Regions from separate parts of the Azospirillum sp. UENF 112521 genome, predicted to be linked through region 1. Evidence: riboswitches for the same ligand, from Rfam matches in the RefSeq annotation. Region 1 holds a riboswitch; each other region holds the start of a gene.
The links. Region 1 has a riboswitch for cobalamin ahead of ACWPN8_RS20525 (TonB-dependent receptor plug domain-containing protein). Riboswitches for the same ligand answer to the same signal wherever they lie in the genome.

Region 1 (4,270 bases):
AGCAACGGTCTTGAAGCCGTCCGCCGTACAGATCACGATCCGGCTGGCTTCGGCCGCGTTGGCGGATGCGATCATGGCCGGCATCCAGGCCCAGGCGACGATCTGCAACAGCAGCGCGATCGCACCGGCCGCAAGGCCGGCCCGTCGCGCGGGTCGCAGTCTCTCCTGGGTCGCGCTCATGCCGGTCCGTGAGTCCGTCCGTTGCGGGTGCGGCACAATAGCCGAAGAGCCGCATCGAGGATAAGCGTCATTTTCCCAAAGGTTGCATGTCAGGGACGGGAACCCGTGCGACGAAGCGGCCCTTGACGCCATCCGGCCAGTCCCGATACGCGACGACACCGCTGTCGGTCCCACGATAGGCCAGCAGATAGCCGACGAGCGCCTCGACGGCCGACCGCTCGGGAGCCAAGTCGCCGAGGACATATCCCATGCGCCCCGGCGAGCGGATGTGGACGGCGCAGGGCCGGCGGCAGCTCATCAGGCAGCGCATGGTGCCGACACGGACATCGTCGGCCCCGGCGGATGCGAGAACCCCTTCGAGCAGGGCCGCGAACATCGCTCCGGTCCACCCGGCCTCCGGGTCCACCCCCGGTCCTGTGCCGGGCTGGCGGCAGGTTTCACAGACGATCACGTCGACGGTCATGGTTGGTCAGTCTCCGGATTGAATCATGGTTGGGCATTGGGGAAGCACCACCGGGGTGCCGGCGGCCTGTGTCACGGCGAAGGGCACGCCATAGGCCTCGCGCAGCAGGAAGGGCGTCAGAACGGTCGCCACGTCTCCCGCGATCACGCGAAGGTCCGGCATCAGCAGGACGAGATCGTCGCAGCAGCGGGCGGCCAGCGACAGGTCGTGGAGCACGACGACGGCGGCACGGTGCCGCTCGACCGCTTCGACCCGCAGCAGCATCATGAGGCGGAATTGGTGGCCGGGATCGAGGGCTGCCGTCGGCTCGTCGGCGAGGAGCACCGGGGCGTCCGTCGCCAGGACCCGCGCCGCGTTCGGGATGGCCCAGAGCCTCGGCGACCGTCGCCGTCACCGTCTCGATGTCCTCGAACCGCTCGACCAGCGGGATGCGCACCACCCGCACACCGAACCGCTCCAGCAGTTCCACGGTCTTGTGGGCGCTCCAGCCATTGGCGAGGACCACCCCGACGCCGAGCGACAGGTAGGCCTCGGCACTCGGCCGGATCTGCCGGAAGGGACCCGCCTCGCCGGCCAGCAGCGACAGCCAGGGGTCGGCGGCCTGCGGCGCCGGGGCAGCGATCTGGCCGGGATCGGCAAGCACCAGAAGATACTGGTCGCCGTACACGGCGGCCGACGCCGCCCGCGGACCGGTGGCAACGGCAATCCCAACCGGGGTGGCCGCGCTCAGAAGGCAGGCCGCTGTCAGGCGGAGGGTCAGCCGCCGCACCGGAACCCCCTTCCGCTGCGGTCGAGCGGATCGGGCATCAGCCCGAGATAGCGCTCACGGAACCGGTCCCACATCGACAGGCGGCTCCAGTCCGGCTCCTTCAGGATGCGGTCGTTCTCGCCAAGGAAGGGGTTGGGAAAGAACAGCGTCATCTGCTGGTCTCCCGTGCCGTTGAACAGCCGCAGGCCCCAGCTCCGCGGTGCGCCGTCGGCCCCCAGGACACGGTACATCTCGGCCCGCGCGGTCCGGCGGATGCGGGCAAGCTCCGGATCGACCGGGTTGCGCGGCGTGCCTTGCTATCGAAGCCGCCATATTCTCCCCCGACCTGTCCAGCGAGCGGACCGGACGGACGGCGGGTGACGATGTCGACGCCGTCGATGAAGACGCGGGTGTTGCGCGGCCCCGGTCCGCGCAGCCTCACGGTCTGGACACCGCCCGGCGCCTGCCGGCCCGACAGGCTGGGGCCGGGAACAAGCCCCAGCGCATCGTCGAGACGGCGGATCTGCTGACGTTCGATCTCCTCGCCGCCGATCACCCTGGTGGCGATGGTCGCCGGCTCTTGCGGCACGGCCACATCCTTCGGCGCCATGATCTCCAGAGGGGCAAGGTGAAGGTTGTCCGCCGAAACGATGGGCGCTCCAGCCACAACCCCGAGACCGGCCCCCAAACAGGCCGGGGCGAACCGAAGGTGGAAATACTTGATGGAACGGCTTGTCTGCATGCTCTGCCACGTCCTGCCACAGGCATGGAGGCGCGTTCGGACAAGCGATGCGGCCGCAAAGCCGCCCGTCCGGGACCACACATCCATGCCGGCCCCGGAGACCGGAGCCGTTGAACGGGCGTTGCCGAACGGACGCCACGACGCGAAGCCCCGCGCCTGGAGAACCATTCAGCTGCGACTTGCTTCAGGGAGGATCGATCTTCCCGGACTCCGGCCGCGGCAACGCCAATGGACGCGTCACCACGACGGGTTTCCGCACCTTCGACACACCCCGATCGAAGGCAGAGTGACGCTGTCGGAGGCAGGTCTCCTGGCTCGCGGGTCGTCATCCGGCACCGCCTTCCCGACCGGGATCCTGGGATCTCCGATCAGTGGCTTTTCGGCGCCGACTCGCCGCTCACAGTTGCGGGGACAGCCACGGCTTGCATCAGGCTTTGACACCTGTCGCTTCCGTCGTTCCCTTTTAATCTCCCGGCTTGCGCCTGGGAGAACCACCGACAATGCCTCCGGTGATAGAGGCAGGCCATACGCCTGTCAATGGCGTCGAGCCGTTCCGGCCTTCGCGATGCTGCGGCATTTCCGATCGGCGTGCGCTCCGAGGCTCCCGGGAGAAAGCCTGAAGCAGCAAAGCCCGCAGCAGCGTCTTCGCTGCGTTCATCCGTGCCCCCATCGCCCTCTTTTCGGCCGCCTCCTTCGCCAAGTGGGAGAATCATGACCAGCCGCCATGACACAGCGCGTTCTCCGCGTCCTGCTAACGCATGGTGTAGGACCACGGCTCCGGCAAAAGATGATAGCCATCACGCCGCTGTACGACATGCGCAAACCCGGGGAAGTCAATGTGGGAACCGGCGATGAGAGTTCTCCTCGAAGAAACCTCCTGGAAGAGGTTTTTTCTAGTCTCCGCGGCGAGCGCCTGATCACAGTCGAATGTGAGCGTCACATCCGGTCTGGAAATCTGTATTTCGGGAATATGAATTGTGTCGCCCCAAATCAGGAGCTCTTCCCCCTTCGATGAGATCGTGAAGCCGGAATGCCCGGGTGTGTGCCCCAGCAAGGGCTTCGACAGGACACCTGGGAATACTTCGGTCCGACCTTCGAAAGCTTGAACGACGTCTTTATAAGGGGTGACCTGCTCGCGAGCGGTGTCGAAGAAGAAGCGGCGGTCCTGGTCGCTTGCCTTGGCCATCTCGACATCATCGAACCAGTGAACCAACTCGTTCCGGTGGACCGCAAGTCTGGCATTCGCGAAGATGCGACGCCCGTCTGCCACGTCCGTCAGGCCCGCTGAATGATCTGGATGGATGTGCGTCAGAAGTATTGCATCGATTTCATCGCTCCTGATGCCGATGGCGCTGAGGTTTCGCTGAAGCTGTCCGGCGGTCGGGCCGAAATAGGGGCCGCAGCCGGTGTCGATCAAGGCGATCTGTCCTTCCGAGTGCACGAGGTAGCAATTGATCGATGCCCGTCTGACCGGACGAAGCTTTTCCTCGAACAAAAGCAAAGCTTCAGAAGGATCGATATTCCTCAAAGGTTCAATACCTGCATCGGCATATCCGTCGGAAATCGCGGTTACGACGATATCACCGATTGCGCGATGATAGATTCCAGGAACCTGACCAAGCGGCTTTCGCGACATCATTTCCTCCTGCCATAATTTGAATTGCTCAGAACATGTTTTTGCTGTGCAAAGCGGGATTCCAGGGTCAGCAATCCCGCCAACCCTGGATTGTTACAGAGCTTCAAGCGCTGATGCTTTCCGTTGACTGCCCATTTCGGTGGAGGAGCGTGCCGCAAACCGTCTGACGCTCCGTTCCGCCGGCAAAAACGCGGGGTTGCCGTACCAAACCAACCAGCCCCAACACCAAGTGACAGATTGCGACCTATCCGGCCTTCCCATCGCCTTTTCCGTGCTGTCCGAGCCATCGACCGCCGGGTTGGATGAATCGGTCCCGGTACATTGCTTCATAACTCTGTGCGGCGCTGAGAACGGACCTGTCGTCTCCTCTGGCCCCTATGATCTGAAGACCGATTGGAAGCCCTTGATGACTGAAACCGCAAGGCAGCGAGCAGGCGGGCTGTTGACTTAGGTTGATCGGGAAACTGAAGGACGACCACTCGACCCAGCTCCGCTTGTCGC
Region 2 (4,270 bases), on a different contig from region 1:
CGGAGTTCGGCACGTCGGCGATGACGTCGACGCCGCCGGTGTCGACCCACTCGCGCGCCTTCGACGCGGCGATGTCGGCCTTGTTCTGGTGATCGGCGACGACGATCTCGACGGGCGCGCCGGCGACCTTGTTGCCGAACTCCTCCGCCGCCATCCGCGCGGCGATGGCGGAGCCTTCGCCGGCCAGATCGGCGTAGATGCCGGAACGGTCGTTCAGCACGCCGATGCGGATGACGTTGTCCGACACCTGGGCGGCAGCCGGAACGACTGTCCCGGCGAGCGTCAGCAGGGCGGTGCCGGCGAGAAGAAGCGTGCGCATCAGAAGGTCTCTCCCTCTTGGTTTTTGTTGTCGGCCGGGTCCCGTCGCGGGTCCCTCTGCCGTGCCTGGAGCAGGCAATCGGGCATGGAACCGGCGGTTCGCCGCCCTGCCCTTCGATGGGGTCGGGGCGGCGTTCGCGCCGGTGATGTCGGGGCTGGAGCGCCTACACGCCGAGATAGGTGTGCAGCTTGTCCATGTTGGCGTGGAGCTGGTCGTTGGGGATCATGTCGACCACATGGCCTTCCTCCATCACGTAATGGCGGTCGGCGATGGTGGCGGCGAAGCGGAAGTTCTGCTCGACCAGCACGATGGTGAAACCGCGTGCCTTGAGCGCCCGCACCGCGACACCGATCTGCTCGATGATGACCGGGGCCAGGCCCTCGGTCGGCTCGTCCAGCAGGATCAGGGTGGCGCCGGTGCGCAGGATGCGGGCAATCGCCAGCATCTGCTGCTCGCCGCCCGACAGGCGCGTCCCCTGGGTCGAGCCGCGGCCCTTCAGGTTGGGGAACAGCTCATGGATCTGCGGGACCGTCATCCCGCCCTCCTTGACCACCGGCGGCAGCGTCAGGTTCTCGTCGACGCTGAGGCTGGAGAAGATGCCGCGCTCCTCCGGCACATAGCCGATGCCGAGCCGCGGGATTTTGTGCTGGGCCATGCCGATCAGCTCGGTGCCCTGGAAGCGGATCGAGCCGGTGCGCTTGCCCATGATGCCCATGATGGCGCGCATGGTCGAGGTCTTGCCGGCGCCGTTGCGGCCCAGCAGCGTCACCACCTCGCCTTGCCGCACCTCCAGGCTGACGCCGTGCAGCACATGGCTCTCGCCGTAGAAGCCGTGCAGGTCGGCGATCTCCAGCATGGCGGTCTTGGTGTTCATCCCGTCAGGCATGTCCGGTCCCCCCCGTGCCCATATATGCTTCCATCACCTGCGGGTTCTTCGAGACGACCTCGTAGGGCCCCTCCGCCAGGATCTCGCCGCGGCGCAGAACGGTGATGGTGTCCGACAGGTGGGCAACGACCGACAGATTGTGCTCCACCATCAGAACGGTGCGGTCGGCGGCGACGCGCTTGATCAGGGCGGCAGTGCCCTCGATGTCCTCATGGCCCATGCCGGCCAGCGGCTCGTCGAGCAGCATCACCTCCGGGTCGAGCGCCAGCGTGGTGGCGATCTCCAGGGCGCGCTTGCGGCCATAGGGCAGCTCGGCCGCCAGATGGCCGGCCCAGGGGGTGAGGTTCACCGCCTCGATCAGCTCCAGCGCCCGGTTGTGCAGGTCGTAGAGCGAGGATTCGGACTTCCAGAAATGGAAGCTGGTGCCGAGCGGGCGCTGGAGTGCCACCCGGACATTCTCCAGCACGCTGAGATGCGGGAAGACGGCCGAGATCTGGAAGGAGCGGACCAGACCCATCAGGGCGATGTCGGCCGGCTTGGTGCGGGTGATGTCGCGGCCCTTGTAGAGGATCTGGCCGCGGGTGGGGGTGAGGAACTTGGTCAGCAGGTTGAACACCGTGCTCTTGCCGGCGCCGTTCGGGCCGATCAGCGCGTGGATGGTGCCGCGGCGAACCTGCAGGTTCACGTCGCGAACCGCCACGAACCCCTTGAACTCCTTTGTCAGGTTGCGCGCTTCCAGGATGATGTCGTCGTTCGGTGCGGCGTTCATCGGTCGCGAATTCTCCTCCCGTTCGTCCTTATGTCCCGGGCATATGCCCGGCGGCCGCCGTGCGGCGGGACGTTTCACCGATTGTTGTACGCACGAAGCGTGCCAGATACGGGGTCGCTTCGGCCGGGCCGCCGGCCCCTTTGTTTCTCCGCGGGTTTCGGTTCGGTGTCCTCCCTCTGACCGACACCCCTGCGTCGGAAAGTGTCGGATCCCTGGACACTCTGTCCACAAAACATGACAGCATCCAAAGTGTCGGCATGCAAGATCGTCCGTGTGGCAGACGCCTTATTGCGGGCTTGCCAAACGGGCTCGGCACTGCGATGGTGGCCGTCCGACGGTGCCCTGCCCGTCCTGACGGGCGGCGGGGATAATAGGGAATGCGGTACGGACCTTCCCGGGTTTCCCGGAAGCGCCAAAGCCGTGGCTGCCCCCGCAACTGTGAGCGGCGAGCGTCCCGTCCATCATGCCACTGGCCCTCCGCGGCCGGGAAGGCGGACGGCGATGCGACGACCCGCGAGCCAGGAAACCTGCCGGCGGACACACAGAACCTTTTCCAACCCCGCCGGGTGTGGCGGGAGAACAAGGATGTTTTCGATGACCGCCCGTTCGATGAACGCCGCCAGCACCGCGACCCGCAGCGCCGCCCAGACCGCGGTCGCCGCCTTCGCCGCGATCCTGCTCGGCAGCTTCCTGCTGTATGGCGTCGGCTTCGCCCAGCCGCAGCAGATCCACGATGCGGCGCACGACGCCCGTCACTCCTTCGCGTTCCCCTGCCACTAAGCAGCGGGTCATGGAACTGATCCGGCGGCTGTTCACAGCCGCTTTGGTCGCGGGCGTGCTCTCCGGCACGGCCGCTTCCGTCGTTCAGCAGGCGACGACCGTCCCGCTGATCCTCGAAGCCGAGAAATACGAGGTGGTGACCCCGCCTCCCGCAACCGCGCCAGCCCCGAATGCGGCTCCGGCCGCCAGCCAGGCCGAAGGCCACCAGCATGGCCCCGTGCGCGAGGTCGGCGAAGGTGTGCCGGTCACGCTGGACGAGGCGATGCAGCGCATCGGCCTGACCATCGCCGCCAACCTGATCGCCGGCGTCGCCTATGCGCTGCTGCTGGGGGCGGCGATCCTGCTGGCCGGACGGCCGGTTGATGCCCGCCGCGGGCTGGTCTGGGGCATGGGCGGCTTCGTCGCCGTGTCGCTGGCCCCGTCCTTCGGTCTGGCCCCGGAACTGCCGGGCATGGCCGGGGCCGAGCTGGAGCTGCGTCAGCTCTGGTGGCTGTCCGCCGCGGCCGGGGCCGGCGTCGGCATCGCCGCCCTCGCCTTCGCCCGCAACCGTCTGGTCATCGCCGTCGCCGTTCTGGCCGCAGCGCTGCCCCATCTGATCGGTGCCCCCCATCCGGAAAGCGCCGAGGGTGCCGTTCCCCCGGAACTGGCCGCCCGCTTCGTCGCCGCCTCGCTGGGCTCCGCCGCCCTGTTCTGGGCGATCCTGGGCTCCGTCTGCGGCTGGCTGATGAGCGGCGTGGTCGAACCGGCCGAACGGCACCCGGCCCTGCGGGTTCAGCCCGGCGCGCGTTAAGGAGGCGAAGTTCATGTCCGCTCTTGCGAAAACGGCCGCCGGCAAGGTTCCTGCGACCGTCATCACCGGCTTCCTCGGCGCCGGCAAAACCACGCTGATCCGCGGCCTGCTGGAAAAGGCCGACGGCCGCCGGCTGGCGCTGATCATCAACGAGTTCGGCGATGTCGGCATCGACGGCGACATCCTGCGCGCCTGCGGCAACCCGACCTGCACCGAAGACGACGTGATCGAGCTGGCGAACGGCTGCCTGTGCTGCACCGTCGCCGACGATTTCGTCCCGGCCATCGAGAAGCTGCTGGCCCGGCCGGAGCCGCCCGAGCACATCGTGATCGAGACCAGCGGCCTCGCTTTGCCCAAGCCGCTGGTCCAGGCCTTCCACTGGCCGGCGATCAAGACCCGCGTCACCGTCGACGGCGTGATCGCCGTGGTGGACGCCGCCGCCGCCGCGGAGGGCCGCTTCGCCCCCGATCCCGCGGCGCTGGAGGCCCAGCGCGACGCCGCCGGCACCGTCGATCACGAGACGCCGATCGAGGAGGTGTTCGAGGACCAGCTGCTCTGCGCCGACCTGATCGTCGTCAACAAGACCGACCTGCTGGCCGACGGCGATCTCGCCCGCGTCGAGGACCTGATCCGCGGCGCCCTCGCGCACACGGTCGGCCGCGACGCCAAGCTGGTCCGCGCCTCCCAGGGCGCGGTCGATCCGCTGGTCCTGCTCGGTGTCGGTGC
Region 3 (4,270 bases), on a different contig from region 1:
TCGGCCCGGCTGACGTCGGCGGGCGGGGCCAGCGCCGGCCACAGCTCGTGCACGACCACCGCCCAGACCTTGGGGATGGGGACGCGTGCGGCGCCGAACCCGACGGCAGCCACCGCAGACAGGGCCAGCGCGGCGGCCAGGATCAGCGACAGGCCCAGCAGGCGGGAGCGGTTCATGGCGTGAAGCGCTCCGGGTGCAGGGTCCGCGCCATCCGCTCCAGCGCCTCGACATTGCGGGTGGAGGGCGTCTGCTCGGCATAGGTCAGCACGATGAACTGCCGCTTGCGCACGGCCTCGACGTCGGCCAGCTGCGGTGCCGAGGTCAGATGGCGGATGGCGTCCTCGGCCGGGATCCGGTGCGCGCTGACGATGATCCATTGCGGATCGCGCCACACCATCTCCTCCCAGCTCACCCGGACATAGCTGTCAGGGATGTCGTCGAAGATGTTGCGCCCGCCGGCCAGAGCCATCAGCAGGCTGGTCATCCCTTCGCGCCCGACCGACAAGGGGGGCGCGTCTGTGTGGCACTGGTCGCAGTACATCACGCGCGGCCGGTTGGCGACGCCACCGACACGCTCCGTGATGGCGGCGACGCGGCGGCGGAAATCGGCGACCATGGCCTCGGCACGCTCCGTCACGCCGAAGATGGCGCCCAGCGCCAGCAGGTCGGCGTAGAGCGTGTCCATGCTGATCGGCTCGCGCGGGCCGATGCGGATGCAGCTTTCCCGCAGCGTGTAGGTCGCCACGCCCATTTCCGCCAGCCGGGCGGGGGTGAGGCCGCGCGCCTGATTGAAGCCATAGCTCCAGCCGGCGAACAGGAAGTCCGGATTGACAGACAGCACCGCCTCCAGCGTCGGCGCGCGGTCGGGCAGCCGGGGCAGCGCCGCGACCACGCCCGGCGGGGCGACCAGCCGGTGCTCCACCCCCTCGATGCCGGAAACGGCGACCAGGCGGTCGGCGAGGCCGAGATCCAGCATGGTCTGCGTCATGTTGGTGTCGTGGACCATCGGCCGCTTGGGGGCCGCGGCGAAGCGGGCGGTCTCGAAACAGTTGGCGACCTCGACCGGATAGGTTTGGGCGCAGGCGCCACCGGCTTGCAGGGCGAGGGCCAAGGCGAAGACCGTGGCGAGAGGCGGAGCGCCGCGGAGAAAGCGTCTCATCGTGCTGGCTCCGTAAGAGGCGACATCAGGGGCGACAGGTCGATGCGCAGCCGGCCGTCATCGGGGCGGCGGTCAACCGCCGCAGCGACGCGGTAGACGGCGGTCAGCCGGGCGGGGGTCAGTGCGTCCTCCGGCGCGGCATCGGCCTGGAGCCGGCCGTCGGCCAGCAGCAGGATGCGGTCGCACCAGCGGGCCGCCAGCTCGATGTCGTGCAGCGTCGCCACGACGGTGATGCCGAGCGCGCGCACGAGGTCGAGCACGGCGAAGCGGTGGTGGATGTCCAAATGGTTGGTCGGCTCGTCGAGCAGCAGGATGCGCGGACGCTGGGCCAGGGCGCGGGCGATCATCACCCGCTGGCGTTCGCCGCCCGACAGCTGTTCGACTGCCCGCCCGGAGAGCCCGGACAGTTCCAGCCGGTCCAGGGCGTCGGCGACGATGGTGCGGTCCTCCGCCCCGGCTGCGGCGAAGGGGGAACGGCGGTGGGCCAGGCGCCCCATGCCGACCACGTCGCGCACGGTGAAGCCGAGTGCTGCGGTCGAATCCTGCGCCTGGAGCGCCAGCTGGCGGGCCAGCTCGACCGGCCGCAGGGCGCGCGGATCGTCGCCGTCGATGAGAACCCGGCCGGCGGACGGGGTTTGCAGGCCGGCGAGGCAGCGCAGCAGCGTGGTCTTGCCCGAGCCATTCGGCCCGAGAATGCCGAGGATTTCACCGTCGGAAACCGAGAAACCGATGTCCGACAGGACCATGCGGCCGGCCAGCCGGCACCCCAGCCGCTCCACCGCGATGGTGGGGGGAGGGACCGATGCCTCTGTGGGGAGGGACGCTGACGCCATGCGTGCTTCCTGTCTTTGCGGACGGGGAGGCGTGGCGGACGTCTTGCGGAGCATGCGACGCGACCGGAGCGGAATCCGGGCACACGCATGGCAAGCGTTCCACCGGGACACCCCGCCCGAGGACGTTTCGTTGTGGTGCTGGCAGGTCTCCTGGCTTGCGGGTCATCGCCGTTCCGTCCGGCCTTCCCAGCGCCGATGGGCGCCAGTGGCTTGAAATGACGGTACGGCTCGCCGCTCACAGTTGCGGGGGCAGCCCCGGCCTCACCGCATTCCCCTTCGCAGGGTTGGCAGCTCACCGGGTTCCCTCTTAGCTTCCGGTGGCGAACCGCCGGAAGAACCAGAACCGGGACCATTCATGAGCGACGCGGCGCCCCCGGTCAAGCTTTGCGAACGAACAAAAGCATCGGAGAGTCCATATACAGAACGTTATGTTATAACATAACATAACGTGCCCTCATGCGGCCTGCAAGGAGAAGTTCGCCGGCGAATTTTGGGCCTGCGGGAAAATGCCGCTGATCCCGACTGCGGCGCTTCGGCTAATGTGCCGCACCCAATGCGTGCGGTTGCACGTGCGATGGGCAAGATGGATCGATGCACGGATCGGCATGAGCGCGACCCAGGACAGACTGCGACCCACGCGACGGGCCGGCCTTGCGGCCGGTGCGATTGCGCTGCTGTTGCAGGTCGTCGCCTGGGCCTGGATGCCCGCCGTCATCGCATCCGCCAATGCGGCCGAGAGCAGCCGGATCGTCATCTGCACGCCGGATGGGTTCAAGACCGTGGTTATGGACGACCACGGAATGGCAGGCGATCCGGCAGGCGACGAGAGCGATTCGGCGCAGAACGATTCGGGCCAAGGCGATCTGCTCCGAGGCAATCTGCTGATGTCGGGCGGCTCCTGCCCGCTCTGTCCGCTGATCGGTGGATTGGCGCTGCCGCCGCCGGATCTGCGGATGACGCGCTCGTCGGTCGGGCGCCACAGCCCCGAAGCCTTGCCCGGCGACGTGATCGCCGCCGGCTGGTTCCTCTCCACCCTCCAGGCCCGCGCGCCACCGGTCTGAGGCCGGAATCGCGGGTCGCCGCGCGGGATATCCGCGCGGCGACCCGCCCTTGCCGACCTTTCCTGTTCGCAGCCTTGCACACCCTTCGCACCGATGGCGCGGGGCCGTGTTCGGCTGGCCTCAGATCGAGATGTTCCATGATGTTGCGTTTCGCCGCGGCCGGCGCCCTGCGCGCCGCCCTGCTGTCCGGTGCTGCCCTCACCGCACTGTTTCCCACCGCTCTGTCCGCCCAGACCGTTTCACCGCTTGCCCAATCGCTTCCGGCGATTTCCGTGATCGCAGGCCCGGACGATGCCCTGGCCGCCGGCACCGCCCTGGGCGGGGATGGGCTGGCGGCCCGCCGGCCCACCACCGGAGACGTCGCGGCCCTGCTGCGCGGCCTGCCCGGCGTCAGCCTCTACGGCAATGGCGGCGTGTCGAGCCTGCCGGCGTTGAACGGGCTGGGTGCCGATCGCGTCAATGTGCTGGTCGACGGCGCGCCCGTCGCGCCCGCCTGCCCCAACCAGATGAACCCGGCGCTGTCCACAATCACGCCGACGCGCCTGTCCAAGATCGAGGTTCTGGCCGGGATCACGCCGGTCAGCGCCGGCGGCGACAGCATCGCCGGCACCATCGCCGCCGAAAGCGCGCCTCCGGTCTTCGCTCCGGCGGGGGAGGCGGTGCACACCGAGGGCAAGCTGTCGGCCTCCTACCGGTCGAACGGCCGTGGCGTGACGGGGGCTGCCGAGGCGTCCGTCGCCACCGACAGCCTCAGCCTGGGCTACAGCGGATCCTGGAGCCGGGCCGGCAACTACAAGGCCGGCGACGGCCAGACCGTCCGCTCGACCCTCTACAACGTGCAGGACAATGCGGTGACGTTCGGGGCGCGTCGCGACGGGCATCAGGTCACGCTGCAGGGCGGCATCCAGACCATGCCCTACCAGGGCTTTCCCACCCAGCGCATGGATCTGACCGACAACCGCACCGTCTTCCTGAACGGCCGGTACGAAGGCGCCTTCGACTGGGGAAATCTCGACGCCCGCGCCAACTGGCGGCGGACGCGGCACACCATGAATTTCCTTGAGGACAAGGGCGGCAGCGCCGGCGGCGGCATGCCGATGGACACGCTGACCACCGACGCCGGCTATTCGGTCAAGGCGACGCTGCCGCTGTCGGCGCGCGACACCCTGCGCGTCGGCAACGAGCTGCGCCACACCCATCTCGACGACTGGTGGGAC

Region 2: another riboswitch for cobalamin. It lies ahead of ACWPN8_RS33310 (CbtB domain-containing protein); the one in region 1 lies ahead of ACWPN8_RS20525 (TonB-dependent receptor plug domain-containing protein).
Region 3: another riboswitch for cobalamin. It lies ahead of ACWPN8_RS25120 (ABC transporter ATP-binding protein); the one in region 1 lies ahead of ACWPN8_RS20525 (TonB-dependent receptor plug domain-containing protein).

The regions. Positions count from the first base shown of each region.
Region 1 is NZ_JBSNCI010000003.1:1,084,814-1,089,083, forward strand. It holds gene ACWPN8_RS20505 (DUF2946 family protein) at 1-180, opposite strand, end outside; gene ACWPN8_RS20510 (DUF1636 domain-containing protein) at 248-643, opposite strand; gene ACWPN8_RS20515 (ATP-binding cassette domain-containing protein) at 650-967, opposite strand; gene ACWPN8_RS20520 (DUF7676 family protein) at 1,400-1,666, opposite strand; gene ACWPN8_RS20525 (TonB-dependent receptor plug domain-containing protein) at 1,561-2,001, opposite strand; cobalamin riboswitch at 2,417-2,644, opposite strand; gene ACWPN8_RS20530 (MBL fold metallo-hydrolase) at 2,885-3,772, opposite strand; gene ACWPN8_RS20535 (amidase) at 4,014-4,270, opposite strand, start outside.
Region 2 is NZ_JBSNCI010000009.1:372,755-377,024, reverse strand. It holds gene ACWPN8_RS33325 (ABC transporter substrate-binding protein) at 1-319, opposite strand, end outside; gene ACWPN8_RS33320 (ABC transporter ATP-binding protein) at 483-1,205, opposite strand; gene ACWPN8_RS33315 (ABC transporter ATP-binding protein) at 1,198-1,974, opposite strand; cobalamin riboswitch at 2,293-2,523, shown strand; gene ACWPN8_RS33310 (CbtB domain-containing protein) at 2,569-2,754, shown strand; gene ACWPN8_RS33305 (CbtA family protein) at 2,765-3,544, shown strand; gene cobW (cobalamin biosynthesis protein CobW) at 3,558-4,270, shown strand, end outside.
Region 3 is NZ_JBSNCI010000005.1:35,183-39,452, forward strand. It holds gene ACWPN8_RS25110 (FecCD family ABC transporter permease) at 1-176, opposite strand, end outside; gene ACWPN8_RS25115 (ABC transporter substrate-binding protein) at 173-1,159, opposite strand; gene ACWPN8_RS25120 (ABC transporter ATP-binding protein) at 1,156-1,992, opposite strand; cobalamin riboswitch at 2,116-2,349, opposite strand; gene ACWPN8_RS25125 (DUF2946 family protein) at 2,598-3,053, shown strand; gene ACWPN8_RS25130 (TonB-dependent receptor) at 3,191-4,270, shown strand, end outside.